Regions from separate parts of the Agrobacterium sp. GW821-FHT14E08 genome, predicted to be linked through region 1. Evidence: riboswitches for the same ligand, from Rfam matches in the RefSeq annotation. Region 1 holds a riboswitch; each other region holds the start of a gene.
The links. Region 1 has a riboswitch for cobalamin ahead of metE (5-methyltetrahydropteroyltriglutamate--homocysteine S-methyltransferase). Riboswitches for the same ligand answer to the same signal wherever they lie in the genome.
Positions count from the first base shown of each region.

Region 2: it holds a riboswitch for cobalamin, as region 1 does, so the genes downstream of both, bluB (5,6-dimethylbenzimidazole synthase) here and metE (5-methyltetrahydropteroyltriglutamate--homocysteine S-methyltransferase) in region 1, are expected to answer to the same signal.
Region 3: it holds a riboswitch for cobalamin, as region 1 does, so the genes downstream of both, nrdH (glutaredoxin-like protein NrdH) here and metE (5-methyltetrahydropteroyltriglutamate--homocysteine S-methyltransferase) in region 1, are expected to answer to the same signal.
Region 4: it holds a riboswitch for cobalamin, as region 1 does, so the genes downstream of both, AC1ROR_RS04520 ((2Fe-2S) ferredoxin domain-containing protein) here and metE (5-methyltetrahydropteroyltriglutamate--homocysteine S-methyltransferase) in region 1, are expected to answer to the same signal.

Region 1 is NZ_JBXAPJ010000003.1:345,647-349,502, reverse strand. It holds gene metE (5-methyltetrahydropteroyltriglutamate--homocysteine S-methyltransferase) at 1-1,586, opposite strand, end outside; cobalamin riboswitch at 1,687-1,902, opposite strand; gene AC1ROR_RS14330 (ATP-binding cassette domain-containing protein) at 1,964-2,746, opposite strand; gene AC1ROR_RS14325 (sugar ABC transporter permease) at 2,765-3,856, opposite strand, start outside.
Region 2 is NZ_JBXAPJ010000001.1:1,133,642-1,137,497, reverse strand. It holds gene AC1ROR_RS05615 (NAD+ synthase) at 1-150, shown strand, start outside; gene AC1ROR_RS05610 (glyoxalase superfamily protein) at 404-781, opposite strand; gene AC1ROR_RS05605 (TolB family protein) at 974-1,804, shown strand; cobalamin riboswitch at 1,992-2,174, shown strand; gene bluB (5,6-dimethylbenzimidazole synthase) at 2,272-2,985, shown strand; gene AC1ROR_RS05595 (chymotrypsin family serine protease) at 3,066-3,488, opposite strand; gene AC1ROR_RS05590 (DUF2865 domain-containing protein) at 3,560-3,856, opposite strand, start outside.
Region 3 is NZ_JBXAPJ010000002.1:822,707-826,562, forward strand. It holds gene nrdE (class 1b ribonucleoside-diphosphate reductase subunit alpha) at 1-1,293, opposite strand, end outside; gene nrdI (class Ib ribonucleoside-diphosphate reductase assembly flavoprotein NrdI) at 1,305-1,703, opposite strand; gene nrdH (glutaredoxin-like protein NrdH) at 1,715-1,936, opposite strand; cobalamin riboswitch at 2,193-2,416, opposite strand; gene AC1ROR_RS12735 (nucleoside triphosphate hydrolase) at 2,550-3,179, opposite strand; gene AC1ROR_RS12740 (ATP-binding cassette domain-containing protein) at 3,176-3,856, opposite strand, start outside.
Region 4 is NZ_JBXAPJ010000001.1:920,105-923,960, reverse strand. It holds gene AC1ROR_RS04530 (MBL fold metallo-hydrolase) at 1-88, shown strand, start outside; gene AC1ROR_RS04525 (chloride channel protein) at 110-1,891, shown strand; cobalamin riboswitch at 2,145-2,338, shown strand; gene AC1ROR_RS04520 ((2Fe-2S) ferredoxin domain-containing protein) at 2,430-3,221, shown strand; gene AC1ROR_RS04515 (ABC transporter substrate-binding protein) at 3,238-3,856, shown strand, end outside.

The sequences.
Region 1 (3,856 bases):
AAGGCGAAACCGGAAAGCTGCTCGCCGAAATATTGCACCATGTCATTGCGCTCGAACTCGCCGTGAACGAGGACGTCGAGGCCGATTTCCTCCTGCCAGCGGATGGTCGCTTCGGTTTCCTTCTGCAGGAATTTTTCATATTGCGCATCGGTCAGCGCGCCCTTCGAATTTGCAGAGCGGGCCTTTCGCACCTCCGGCGTCTGCGGGAAGGAGCCGATGGTGGTTGTCGGGAAAAGCGGCAGCGCAATAGCCTGCGACTGCACCTTCTGCCGCTCGGCAAATGCGCTCGCCCGCTTCTTGTCGGCCTCAGCAATCATCGCGATACGGTTCTGCACGGCGGGGTCCGTTACCTTTGGCGAGGATGCACGTGCGGCGACGGCCCCGGAGGCAGCCGCCAGCTCCACCGCGACTGCGGCCCTGCCCTCGCCAAGCGCCCTGCCGAGCGTGGCAAGTTCGCCGAGTTTCTGGGTGGCGAAGGACAGCCAGCTTTTCAGATCGGCATCGAGGCCGGTCTCCAGTTCGAGATCGACCGGAACATGCAACAGCGAGCAGGACGACGCGATTTGAAACGCCTCCACGCCGCGTTCGGCAATGGCGGTTTCCAACCGGTCGATGATCGCGGCGAGATCTGCGCGCCAGATGTTGCGACCGTCGATGACGCCGAGCGACAGGACACGGCTTGCGGGCAAAGCCTTCAGCACCACCTCAAACTCACCCGGCGCACGCACCAGATCAATATGAAGACCCGCGACCGGAAGCGCTGCGACAGCCTCCAGATTATCCTCAAGACCACCGAAATAGGTCGCGACGAGGATTTTCAGATCCGGCGCGGCTTTCGACAAAGCCTGATAGCTCACGGTAAGCGCATGGCGTTCACCCTCGGAAAGGTCCAGAGCGGCAACCGGTTCGTCGATCTGCACCCAGTCCGCGCCGGCAGCCCGCAGCCGGCGCAGCAGTTCTTCATAGACCGGCAGCAGCCTTGCCAGCAGATCGAGCGGCTTGAACGCTGTCCCACGTGCCTTGGCAAGTTTCAGGAACGTGACCGGGCCGAGAATGACTGGACGCGTGTGGATGCCGAGCGCCTTCGCCTCAAGGAAGTGGTCAACGGGCTTTTGTGAGGTGAGCACGAAATGCTGATCCTCTGAAATCTCCGGCACCATGTAGTGATAATTGGTGTCGAACCATTTGGTCATTTCCAGCGCCGGAACACCCTGTGCGTGATGGGAATGTCCATGCGCATGGCCGCAACCTGCATGGCCTTCGCTCTCGCTGCCGCGCGCCATGGCGAAATAGGTCGACAGGGGAACCTCTCCGTCCGTCCATCCGTAGAGGGATGGAATGGCGCCCACCATCACGGCCGTATCGAGGACATGATCGTAGAAGGAAAAATCGTTGGAGGGGATGTGGGTGATCCCCTTCTCACGCTGAAGCGCCCAATTTTCGGCGCGCAGCCGGGTGGCGGTTTCGCGCAGTTCCGTCTCGGAAATCTTTCCGGACCAGAAGCCTTCAAGCGCGAACTTCAGTTCACGATGGCGTCCGATCCTCGGAAAACCGAGCGATGCGACTGGAATGGTCTTGTTTGGCATTGTCATACCCCATTTGGTTGTGGGGGCATGGGTAAAGCGGACGCGTGCAGGCCCGGCCTTTGCCGGACCATTGCAGCAACCACCGGGACACCCCGCCCGTGGACGTTATTTTGTCCTGGCAGGTCTCCTGGCTTACGGGTCGTCGCCTTTGTCCGTCTTCCCGGGGCTTTCACCCCAGTGACGTGGATGGACAAAGGCTCGCCGCTTACAGTTGCGGGGGCAGCTCCGGTCTTGCCGATAAAACGGCGCACCGGATTCCCTCTTAGCTCCGGGATTGAAATATCAGGCCCGGAGAACCATGACACCCGCATTTCTCACCACGGGCGTCACGATGTCAATAGACATAAAGAAATCTTTATATCTTTATTTCTATGAACTCAGAGCGCGACCGCACCCGGCCCCGGCACCGCACCGGGCGGCACCTTGCCCAGAATGATCATGCCGAGAACCTCGTCCTTGGTGACATCCTCTGTCCGGGCATGGCCCACCACCTTGCCGTTCTTCATTACGAAGACCCTGTCGGCCAGATCGAAGACGTCGTGAATATCATGGCTGATGAGGAAGATGCCGATGCCCTGCCGTTTCAGCTCCTTGACGAGATCGCCCACCTGCGCCGTTTCCTGCGGCCCGAGTGCGGCCGTCGGCTCGTCCATGATGAGGATGCGGGCATCGAACAGAATGGCGCGGGCAATGGCGACGGACTGTCGCTGGCCGCCGGACAACGCCTTCACCGGCTCCTTGAACCGCCGGAAATTGGGGTTGAGACGCCCCATCACCTCGCGGGCCGAGGCTTCCATGGCGACATCGTCAAGTGTGCCCCATTTCGTCTTCAGCTCACGACCGAGATAGAGATTGGCGGCCGCATCGACATTATCGGCCACGGCCAGCGTCTGGTAGATGGTTTCAATGCCGTATTTCTTGGCGTCGCGGGGATTGCGGATATCCGCATCCTCGCCATTGATGAGAATATCGCCGCCATCACGCCGGTATGCGCCCGACAGGATTTTGATAAGCGTCGATTTGCCCGCGCCATTATGGCCGAGAAGGGCAACCACCTCACCGGGGAAAAGATCGACAGATGCGTTTTCCACCGCATGGATACCGCCGAAGGAAATGGAAATATTGCGCATTTCCACGAGGGGCGTGACTTGGTCCGTCATAGGAGTTCTCCTCGGTTCTTACTTGGCGCGGGCGCGGTAGATGGTGTCGAGCCAGACGGCGACGACCAGAACCACACCGACGACGATGCGCTGGAAGGGCGTATCGATGCCCACCAGCACCATGCCGGATTGCAGCGATTGCATGACGAGCGCGCCGAGCATCGCGCCCGCTATGGTTCCGACACCGCCGGCAAGCGAAGTGCCGCCGATGACGGCCGCCGCGATGGTGTAAAGCTCGTCGAGCTCGCCCTGGGCATTGGTGGCGGCATTGAGGCGGGCGGTCGAGATGGCCGCGGCGATGGCGCACAGAACGCCCATCAGCGTGAATATCTTCACCGTGACCCAGCGGGTCTTGATGCCGGCGAGTTCCGCCGCTTCCGGATTGCCGCCGATGGCGAAGACATAACGGCCGAAGCGCAGCCTTGTGGCGATGAAGGTCATGACCGCACCGACGGCAAGAGCCATCAGCACCGGAATGGCGATGCCGTGCGAAATGAACAGACCGCCTTCAGGCCAGGTTATGCCATTGGCATCGGCATAGTTGCGGGCGATGTTGACCGGCCAGGGATAGCTGTTCACTACCGCCACGAAACCGATAACGATGAGGCAGCCGAGCGCCACCAGAAAATATTCGGCCCAGACCGGCCGCAGCGGAAAACCGAAACGGCGGCGTTGGTGGCGGGAATTCAGGATGGCCGCAACGATGGCGACACAGGCGACGACGGCTGCGATCCAGCTCCATGTCGCGCCGATCGAGCCGCTGGTGCCGCCGCCCATCAGGCGGAAGGTGGAATCCATCGGTGCCACGGTGCGGCCGCTGGTGATGAACCAGGTGCCGCCGCGCCAGACTAGCAGGCCGCCGAGCGTAACGATGAAGGACGGCACGTTCAGGAAGGCGATGATGGAGCCCTGCAGCATGCCGATGGCGCCGCCGACGAAAATGCCGACCAGAAGCGTGACGATCCACGTCGCCCAATGTTCGAAGCCGAGGATCTGCGGCAGGATTTCCGCCTGCATGACACCCATGATCATGCCGGAGAAACCGAGGATCGACCCGACCGAAAGGTCGATGTTGCGGGTGACGATGACGAGCACCATGCCGGTTGCCAT
Region 2 (3,856 bases), on a different contig from region 1:
CATGATGTGGCGACGGTGCACCGGGTGGAGCATCTGCTTTATCTTGCCGAATACAAGCGCCGGCAATCGGCGCCGGGCGTGAAGATCACCAAGAAGAACTTTGGGCGTGACCGGCGTTACCCGATTACCAACCGGTTTCGGGATCGGTGATTGACGGAAGGCGCTGGTAGCGGATGTTTTGCTCGGCGTTGCCGCTCGTTTCTTCTCCCCGCCGGGGAGAAGGTGGCCCGAAGGGTCGGATGAAGGGGCAACGTTGCCGTAACTCACTGCCCTTGCCCCCTCATCCCGCTGCCGCGGACTTCTCCCCGGCGGGGAGAAGAAACAAGGGGCATGCGCTCGGTCCACAACGAACCTTCGTGTTTAAACAAGCGGCGCGGAGAAAACCCCGCGCCGCCCACTCATCTCAAATAGCCTGCCCCACATCGATGCGATTGCCATCGGGGTCTTCAAACACAAAGGCGCGCAGGCCGTAATCCTTGTCCTGCAGGCCCTTGATGATGCGCAAGCCCTGGCTCTTGCAGAGCGCATGCAGCGCATCGACATCGCTCACCATCATATGCGCCACATTGAAGGGCGCTGCCTTGTGGCTGGGCTGCAATGTCAGGTGCAGCTCGGCATGGCCCTGTTTGAGGATCATGAAACCGACAGGATTGCCGTTTTCGAAGGTTTTTTCGAAGCCTAGAACACCGACATAAAAATCATGGGCCTTTTCGATGTTTTTGACAGGAAGCATTGCGGCGATCCGCCCGAAGCGGATGCGGTGATCGGCGATGGTATTCATCGCGGAACCTCGGATCTGGGAGAAACGGCAAGGGTCACGGACGGTGCCGGAGCGCTGGCGTTTTTTCCGGTTTGAATTTGCAGGACGGTGCCTGCCGCCCTAGGATCATAATCATGGCGATGGCGGATGCAAACGGAATGTCTGCATTGCCGGGCGCTTTGAGCGAGAACACGGACACGCCCGGGAGGCAGAATGCGCAGCTCCATCGAAATCTTCAACATCCGCACCCGGCAGATGCGGGTGGTGTGGCAGACGCCTGATCTATTCGAAGCGCCGAACTGGTCGCCGGATGGAAAATACCTGCTGCTGAACAGCGAAGGGCTGCTTTACCGCCTGTCCCTTGCCGGTGATGCGTCGCCGGAGAGGGTCGATACCGGCTTTGCGACGCTCTGCAACAATGATCACGGTATTTCGCCGGATGGATCGCTTTACGCCATTTCCGACAAGGTGGAATTTGGCAAGAGCGCCATCTACCTCATGCCCTCGGCGGGCGGCGCGCCACGGCTGATGACGAAGAACCTTCCTTCCTACTGGCACGGATGGGCTCCGGACGGGAAAAGTTTTGCCTATTGCGGCATTCGCGATCAGGTCTTCGATATCTATTCGATGGATATAGCAAGCGGCGTCGAGACGCGGCTGACCCATGGCGAGGGCCGCAATGACGGGCCGGATTATTCGCCAGACGGCGAGTGGGTCTATTTCAATTCCAGCCGCACGGGGCTGATGCAGATCTGGCGCGTGCGGGTGGATGGTTCAGCCGTCGAGCGGATCACCGACAGTTCCTATGGCGACTGGTTTCCGCATCCGTCTCCGAAAGGTGACAAGGTGGTGTTCGTCTCCTATGACGGCGATGTCTTCGACCATCCGCGTGACCTCGATGTGCGGGTGCGGCTGATGGATATGGATGGCGGCAATGCCGAAACACTGTTCGAGCTTTTTGGCGGGCAGGGCACGATGAACTCACCCAACTGGTCACCGGATGGGGATGAGTTCGCCTATGTTAGGTATTTCCCTGTGGCGTGATCTATTCTTCTTCCGTCATGCCGGACTTGATCCGGCATCCAGCCGATGCGCGTCTGCGCGTCGAAAGGCCTCTTTTCAGCCCAGAGACTTGGGTTGTCTGGATGTTGCTCAAGGCGGGTACGACGGTGTGCCATGGTCACATTGCCGCACGGTCCTGCAAGACACTTGCCTTCGCAAGCCTTCTTGCTCATAGCTTTCTACGTCAGGTGCCCGCCGGTTGCGGCGGGAGAATCGGGAATCCGGTGAAAGACCGGAACGTGCCCAGCGCTGTGAGGCGGATGCCCTTTTCACAAGCCACTGAAGCAGTTCGGGAAGGCGAAAAGGGCGGATGAAGCCGAGTCAGAAGACCGGCCTGACGGGATAGACTGAACCGCGTGGACGGCGGCAGGTTGTTGAAGAGGCGTGTCGTGCAGGCGAAAACCGGTATGGTTTCAGCACAGCCGCGCCCGCATTGTTGGGGATAAACGATGCCGATTGATCCGTCCGCCACCGGTTCATTGCAAGCCGATCCGTTCGATCACGCGCTTTCACCCGCCCGGCCGTTTTCCAGCGAGGAACGCGAGGCGATCTACCGCGCCATTGAAAGCCGCCGTGACGTGCGTGACCAGTTCCTGCCCGATCCTTTGCCGGAGGAGGTGGTGCAGCGCCTGCTGCGGGCTGCGCATTCCGCTCCCTCCGTCGGCTTCATGCAGCCGTGGAATTTCACGCTCGTTACCGATGGCGCCGTGAGGCAGGCCGCCTTTGTGGCCTTCAGCCGCGCCAATGAGGAGGCGGCGGCGATGTTTACGGGCGAGCAGCAGACGCTCTACCGTAGTCTCAAGCTTGAAGGCATCCGCAAGGCGCCGCTGAGCATCTGCGTCACCTGCGATCCGACGCGTGGCGGCAAGGTGGTGCTGGGCCGCACCCATAATCCGCGCACGGATGTCTATTCCACCGTCTGCGCGATCCAGAATCTCTGGCTTGCGGCGCGTGCCGAAGGCATCGGTGTCGGCTGGGTCAGCATTTTCCACGACAGCGACATTCGCACCATTCTGGGCATTCCCGACCATATCGAAATCGTGGCCTGGCTGTGCCTCGGCCGCGTCGATGCGCTTTACACCGAGCCGGAACTGGCGGTGAAGGGCTGGCGGCAGCGTGTGCCACTGGAGGAGCTGGTGTTCCGCAACCGGTGGGGTGGGTGAGCGGCTTTCGCTTTGGGGTCACCCTTCCCGAATGAGCGTTCGGAAAGGGTGGTTTTCCATCTGTCAGGCGTTTTTCATCGTCAGACGACGGTGCAGTTGAAAAGATTGAGGATGGGGTGGATGGGGCTGGCGAGGCTGATCGTGCCCTGGGCGCTTGCGCCCCAAAACAGCCCGACGACGTTGTTGCCCGCCGTGTCGATCACGGCGCTGCCGCTATCGCCCGGCTGGCTGAAAACCTCGCCGGCGCGGCGGGGTGATATGCCGATCTGGTTGCGCATGTTCGGCTGCTGCACATCGTAAAAGCCGGAAACGACGCCATTGGTGATGTTCGTCGTCACCCCCGATTTCGTGACATTCATGTTGAGTGCCGCAACGGCTGCTCCCACCGGTGAGGGAAGGTTGTAGATCGCGCCGATGGTGGCGAGCCGGCCGTTTGTGGGGCTGGCAACGGCCGCATCGACGCCATAGCTGGTTCCCTGATAGACGATGTTGCCCCTCTGCAAGGCGACGATCCCGCAGGGATGCGGCGCTATCCGATTGCGGTTGCCACCCGGCTTAAAACATCGCGGCGCCTCTATTGCTGCGGCTGTATGCCCTTCAACGCCGGGTTTTTGAGGTCGATCCGGCCTGTCTGGTCGGGCAGGAATTTCGGGCCGATGACGCGGATCCTGCTGTCGTTCGGGTCGTAGTCGCGTTCGGGAACCGGTTGTTCCGGCGGCTTTGCGGCCTGCTGCTGCTCCGCGGGTTTCGGAGCCTTGTCGCCTTGCGGTGATGGGATGGTGGTGATGCCGGAATAGGGTTTTTCGGCTTCCGGCCGGGCGGCCTCTTCCTGCTTTTGCATTTCTTCGTGATAGGCGGCCATGTTGCAGGC
Region 3 (3,856 bases), on a different contig from region 1:
CGCCGAGGCGATGTTAAGTGAGCCGAGATTGCAGGAAATATCCTTACCCATATGGCTATAGGACAGATCGGCGTTGAACTCGCTCGCTTCGCTGACCTGCAGGATTTCCGAGCAGAGATTGCTCATGCTGATACGGCCCGCGACCGGATTGGCGCGGTTCACCGTATCCTCGAACATGATGTAGGGGTAACCGCTCTCGAACTGGATTTCGGCGATCACCTGGAAGAATTCGCGCGCCTTGATCTTCTTCTTGCGGATGCGGCTATCGGCGACCATTTCATGATATTTTTCGCTGACCGAAATCTCGGTCAACGGCACGCCATAGACACGCTCCACATCATAGGGCGAGAACAGGTACATATCCTCATTGTTGCGGGCGAGTTCGAAGGTGATATCGGGGATCACCACGCCGAGCGACAGGGTCTTGATGCGGATTTTCTCGTCGGCATTTTCGCGCTTGGTATCGAGGAAGCGCATGATATCCGGGTGGTGGGCATGCAGATAGACCGCGCCGGCACCCTGGCGCGCGCCGAGCTGGTTGGCATAGGAAAAGCTGTCTTCCAATAGCTTCATGACAGGAATGACGCCGGAAGACTGGTTTTCGATCTGTTTGATCGGCGCTCCGAATTCGCGAATATTGGTCAGGGACAGCGCCACACCACCACCGCGCTTGGAAAGCTGCAGGGCCGAATTGATGGAGCGGCCGATGCTCTCCATATTGTCTTCCACACGCAGCAGAAAACACGAGACCAGTTCACCGCGGCTCTTCTTGCCGGCGTTGAGGAATGTCGGCGTTGCCGGCTGGAAGCGGCCTGAAATGATTTCATCGACCAGATCGCGGGCAAGCTGTTCATCGCCACGCGCAAGGGCCAGCGCCACCATGCAGACGCGATCCTCGTAACGCTCCAGATAACGTTTTCCGTCGAATGTCTTCAGCGTGTAGGAGGTGTAATATTTGAAAGCGCCGAGAAAGGTGGGGAAGCGGAACTTCCGGGCATAGGCCTCGTCATAGAGGTCACGGACGAAATTGAAGGAATACTGGTCCAGTACCTCCTGTTCGTAATATCCCTCCGTCACCAGATAATCGAGCTTTTCCCTGAGGTTATGGAAAAACACCGTGTTCTGGTTGACGTGCTGGAGGAAATATTGCCGGGCGGCCAGCCGATCCTTGTCGAGCTGGATCTTTCCGTTCTCATCGTAAAGGTTCAGCATCGCGTTCAGCGCGTGGTAGTCCAGTCCCGTATCAACCGGTTTCTGGCTTGCAGCTACCGGCTGTTTGGCGTCCTTGCGCATGGCGCTCGAGGTCAGCGTGTCCAAAATCGTTCCAATCCATGTTTGACGTTGGCGACATCTTCCTCCGTGCCGAGAAGCTCGAAGCGATAGAGAAACGGCACCGCGCATTTGCGCGAGACGATATCTCCGGCGGATGCGAAAGCTGCGCCAAAATTCGTGTTTCCCGCCGCGATGACGCCGCGAATGAGATTTCGGTTGGAGGGCTCGTTCAAAAACCGGATGACCGGCTTTGGCACGGCCCCTTTGGTGCCGCCGCCCCCATAGGTGGGGGTGACCAGCACATAGGGCTCGGACACATGGGGAACATCTTCCTCCGCGCCGAGCGGCAGGCGAAACAGACGCCGTCCCAGTTTCAGAAGGAAACGATGGGTGTTTTCAGAGCGGCTGGAATAATAGACGATCAGGCCCATCGCCCGCCGCCTCAGCTGATCGAGCCGATCATATCCGGCCGGAAACCCGCCCAATGGCGCTCACCGGCGACGACCACGGGAACCTGCATGTAACCGAGACCGCGGACGTGATCGAGCGCATCCGTATCTTCGGAGATATCGATGATCTCGTAAGGGACGCCGATGCGGTCGAGGGCGCGATAGGTTGCGGTGCATTGGACGCAGGCGGGCTTGCTGTAAACGGTGACGGTCATAATTTCCTCTCTCGAAACCGGTTTCGGACACGGCTCAACATTGCCGATTGCAATCGCAATCGGGCGGCGATGGATCTGTCATTAGGGTGGGCGCGCGCGGCTTTTAGCCGCGTAAAATCACTCTCTACGCCGACGAGCGCAGCAACTCAAACAAATGCACTGGCATGACTTCACCCCGAAGCTAGTTCTGGAGGGGGCAGAAAAGGGCGCACGCAAATCATTTGCGTCATACACCTTCCTCCGGACACCCCGCCCGTGGACGTTTGCGCTCAAGGCAGGTCTCCTGACTTGCGGGTCACAACATCTATTCCGGCCTTCCCGGAGCTTTTGACCCCAGTGACCCAAATCGGAACGATGCTCACCGCTTACAGTTGCGGGGGCAGTTTCGGCCTTGCTCCGCCATAATGGCGTTACGCACCGAATTCCCGTCTTAGCTCCCAATCCTTGCGAATCGGAAGAACCTCGAACACCACATATAGTATATGAGGAAATTTTCGCGTCAATAAATAGACACACAAAAGCCCCACCCTGTGGATCAAAAAGATTCAACACATGGTCAACAAAGGCTTAACGGCACATGCGTGCCGCCGTCCAAACAGAGAAAAGCGTTAATCTATTCCCAGATATCGATGCGGATATCGGCGGGACGGGCGTTTTCGATCACCCTTTTTCCGTTCGGAAGATCGTTTTCGAAAAGTTTGGCGTGGATCTCAGCCTCGTCGAGACCATAGCCCTGCCACCTTTTCCGCAGCCTCTCCTCCAGCACATCGACGGACGGCCCTACAAAAATGGTGAGGTCGAAGCTTTTGGAAAGAGTTGTCCATGGCGCCTCGTCCAGCAGCAGATAATTGCCTTCAGCGAGGATAAAGCGTGTTTCCGGCGCAATCGCCCGGGCAGACGCTATGGCGATTTCACAGGAGCGGTCGAAAACCGGAACAAGCACCTCCTGCCCGCCTTTGCGGACGGCGGAGACGATATCGAGAAAACCGCGCACGTCGAATGTTTCCGGCGCGCCTTTTCGCGGCAGCAGCCCCCGCTCTTCAAGGATGCCATTGTCCATATGGAAGCCATCCATGGGCAGGACGGCGGCCGTTTCGCCCCGTGCGAGCAAAGTATCACAAAGGGCATCCGCCAGCGTGGATTTGCCGGCCCCAGGGGGACCGGCAATGGCGACAATAAAACGGGATTTACCTTCTGCCCGCCGAAGAACGTCTTCGGCGATCGTTTCAAGCTTCAGCGTCATGCGGCAAGCGTTTCCTTCGGCGCTTCCTTGGCGCCCGTCATGAAGGCGACAGCATCCGACATGGAATAGTCCTTCGGATTGATGACGCACAGGCGCTTGCCGAGCCGGTGGATATGGATGCGATCCGCGACCTCGAAGACATGCGGCATGTTATGCGAGATGAGGACGATCGGCAGGCCGCGCGAGCGCACATCCAGAATAAGCTCCAGAACACGCCGGCTTTCCTTGACGCCAAGCGCCGCCGTTGGCTCGTCAAGAATGACGACCTTGGAGCCGAAGGCCGCTGCACGCGCCACGGCCACACCCTGACGCTGGCCGCCGGAGAGGGTTTCCACTGCCTGATTGATGTTCTGGATCGTCATCAGGCCGAGTTCCGACAGTTTCTCGCGGGCGAATTTTTCCATGGCCGGGCGGTCCAGCGCCCGGAACAGGCTGCCCTGAATGCCGGGTTTACGGATTTCCCGGCCGAGAAACATATTGTCGGCTATGGAGAGCGCCGGTGACAGGGCGAGGTTCTGATAAACCGTCTCGATGCCAGCCTTGCGCGCCTCGATCGGCGAGCGGAACTGGACCGGCTGGCCTTCCAGCCGGATTTCCCCTTCATCGGGTGTCACCGCACCGGAAATCGCCTTGATGAGAGAGGACTTGCCAGCGCCGTTATCCCCGATCACCGCCAG
Region 4 (3,856 bases), on a different contig from region 1:
CACGGTGATGCGTGAAACGCCTGATCATGTTGAACCGGCTTACGATCAGATGCGTTTCGAAGTCGAGATCGAGATTGAAGCGCCCTAGTACCGCCTGAAAAGGAACAGCATGTCGACCCGGCCTTTCCGTGCACCCAGTATGGCGAGCTTTTTCGACAATCTGCGCGCCAGCCGCCTGCGGGCGATGTTCCGGCGCGGCGAACTGGGGCTGGTGGCTCTTTCCGTTCTCATCGGCATCGCAGCGGGGTTACTGGTGGCGCTGATCGGCGCCCTGAGCACCGCGCTGCATGTGCTGGTCTTCGGTGTCGAGCGGCTGAGCAGCAGCGATCTGTCCGGGTGGATCGTGCTTGTGGGGCCAATCATCGGCGGCATCGTGCTCGGCCTCATCATTTTCATTCTGTCAAAGACCCGCAAGAAACCCATGGTCGACCCGATCGAGGCGAATGCGCTGCATGGCGGCCGCCTGTCGCTCACGGACAGCATCATCGTCTGCGTGCAGAACATTGTGTCCAACGGTTTCGGCGCGTCCGTGGGGCTTGAGGCCGGTTATACGCAGATTGCCAGCGGTGTCGCCTCCAAGATCGGCATCAAGCTGAAGCTGCGGCGAGGGGACATGCGAATCCTCGTCGGCTGCGGTGCAGCGGGGGCGATAGCGGCGGCCTTCAACGCACCTTTGACCGGGGCATTCTACGCCATCGAACTCATCATCGGCACCTATACGGTCGTGACGCTTGCCCCGCTCATCGTCTCGGCGCTGGTGGCGACGACCGTCATAGGGGTTATAGGCGGCCATGGCCTCTCAATCGATATCGTCGATGCCAGCCGCGTGACGCCCGCCGACTACGTACCCGCCATCTTTCTTGGCGTCGTATGCGCGGCGATTGGCATCGCGCTCATGCAAACAGTGTCCTTCATCGAGGAGACTGCGCGCAAAAGTGCTATTCCAGGCTGGCTTCGTCCAGCCATTGGCGGCGTGGCTGTGGGCGCCCTTGCGTTGATATCACCGCAGGTGCTTTCGAGCGGACATGGGGCGCTGCATCTCAACATCGATGCCGAACTGACGATCTACGGGCTGGCGGGGCTGTTTCTGCTGAAAGCGGCGGCCAGCGCCGTTTCCATCGGTTCGAATTTCCGCGGTGGCCTGTTCTTCGCCTCGTTGTTCATGGGATCGCTGCTCGGCAAGATTTTCGCGCTCTGCGCCCCCTATATCGGTTATGGGGCGACAGCGCCCATCGTCTATGCCGTGATCGGCATGAGCGCCTTTGCCGCCGCCATCATCGGCGGTCCGCTGACGATGACGTTTCTGGCGCTGGAACTGACCGGAGACTTCCAGATCACGGCTCTGGTGCTTGCCGCCGTCATCACCACCTCGCTCGTGGTGCGCACGACCTTCGGTTACTCCTTCGCCACCTGGCGCTTTCACCTCAGAGGCGAAAGCATTCGCAGCGCCCATGACATTGGCTGGATCCGCGACCTGACCGTGGGCAAGATGATGCGCGCCGATATTCGCAAGGCCAATGTCAGCATGGGGCTTCCGGCCTTCAAGGAGAAGTTTCCACTGGGTTCGACGCAGCGTGTGATCATGACGCATGATGACGGGCGCTATGCCGGCATCGTCCTCGTGCCGGAAATCTACGCCGACCCGATGGATCGCGACCCGAGCAAGATCAGCCTCGAAACCTATCTGCACTACAAGAATGACGTGCTGCTGCCGACGATGAATGCGCGGCAGGCGGCAGCCGCTTTCGATGCCACGGAAAGCGAAGCGCTGGTTGTCGTCAACGACAAGATAGAAAACCGCCCGGTTGGCCTGCTGACGGAGAGCCACACGCTCAGGCGCTACAGTGAAGAGCTTGAATTGCGACGCCGCGAGGCCTCCGGTGAATTATAAATTACTTTATGTTTTTTGTTTTAAGTATTGATATAATTATATATTTTATTGATTATATCTTCCGTTTTATTTTTGGTTTCCGCGCAGTGACGGCTGTGGGTGAGCCAATTCGGTACCACATCGTAAAACATGGGGTTGACCAGCAAATAAAACTGCGTTTATGTAACTTTATAACGTAACAATCGATTGGACGAAGGAGACTTGCGTAGCGTGTTCACTTGCGGCGCAGGCGGTTGACAGCGGCCTGCGGCAGTGTAGGTTCGCTCCGTCATGGTTCTTCCGTCACCCGGTGGAAGCTAAGAGGGAATCCGGTGAAGACCCGGAGCTGTCCCGCAACTGTAAGCGGTGAGCCAATCGCCCACGATGTCACTGGCAGAAATGCCGGGAAGACGGGTGAGGTGGCTTTGACCCGCAAGCCAGGAGACCTGCCTGACATATTGTAATTCCGTGGTCGGGGGGTGCCATGGGAATGATGGCTGTTTCCGGCATTGATGCCGGAGGCCCGTCATTTTCGTCGCCGCCTCGTGAATGAGGCATTGTGACAACCGAGATCCAACCAACCTATCGAGAGCCCTCTCAGCCCGACGCCGTGCTGCTTGTCGCCAAATCGGCTTTCGCGGCGGCGCCGCATCAGGACATGCAGCGTCTTGCGGCGCTGGCGGGGCAGCTGTGCGGCGCGAGAACCGTTCGCATCGCATTCACCGAGCAGGGCACGCCGTCCTTGCGCGAAGCGCTCGGCGCGCTCATCGATGAGGGTTTCGGCAATCTCCTTCTCGTGCCGCTCATGTTGCCATTGGAGCCGAGCTTTCAAAACTGGCTGACCAAGACCCTGAAACGATGGCGGGCAGCGGACCCACGCCCCTGGCCCTCGCTGTCGATAACTGCGAGCCCGACCGCAAGCAGCCTGATGACGCTTCTTATCGAAGACCTTGCCGAAACGGCGAAGGAACTCGATCTTTCACCGTCGGTGCGCCCGGCAGGCGAGGGGTCGCTGGTGCCTGCGCAAAAGCGCCGTGTGCTCGTCTGTCAGGGTGCCCCGTGCAATTCAGCCGGTGCGGACGCCATCTGGGGGCATCTGCGCAACCAGCAGGAACGGCTGAAACTCAGGGTCACGGGCGACGGCACCATGACGGCCAAATCGACCTGTCTCGGCCCCTGTAACCTTGCGCCGGTCATGCAGGTCTTTCCTGAGGGTACCTATTATGGCGGCGTCACCGAAGAGGCCGTCGATCGTATCGTTGCCGAACACCTGCTTGGTGGTCGTATCGTCGAGGACTTCGCCTATCACCCGACCGGCCGCAAACAGCGGCTGCGCAATCTTTCCGAATAGCATGAGAGGAAACAAAATGCCGATAAAGAGCTTTTCGCGTCTGGCAGCAGCCGGGCTCGCGGCTTTCATCACAGGCGTGGCGGCCGATGCGCTTGCCACCGAACCCTTGCGCGTCGGCGCCACCTACATCACAAGTGGCCTTGATCCCGCAAAGGGCTCCAATGGCTGGGCTCTTGTCAGTCATGGAGTGGGCCAGAACCTCTTTACCGTCGACAAAGAGGGCCGGCTTGTGCCGGACCTTGCCGAGAAAGCGGAACGTACCGGCGATTTGACCTGGACAGTGACGCTGAAACCGGACCGGACCTTCTCCGATGGTTCTGCCGTAACGGCAGCAGCCCTTGCGGCCGGATTTGAGCATACTTTCGCAACCAACAAGGCGGCGCTTGCGACAGGTGGAAAGCTTGGCTTCAAGGCAGTCGATGCACTGACGCTCGATATCACGACGGAGAAACCGGTGTCCTTCCTGCAGGCGCTATTTGCGGAGTGGCCGCTCGTCGCCTATACGCCGGCCGCCGATGGAAGCGCTCTCTTCACCGGGCCGTATCAGATTGCGGATTTCAAGGCAGATACATCGCTGAAACTCGCGCCGAATGCCAATTTCGCCGATGCGGCTTCCCGCTCCCCGGTCGATTTCC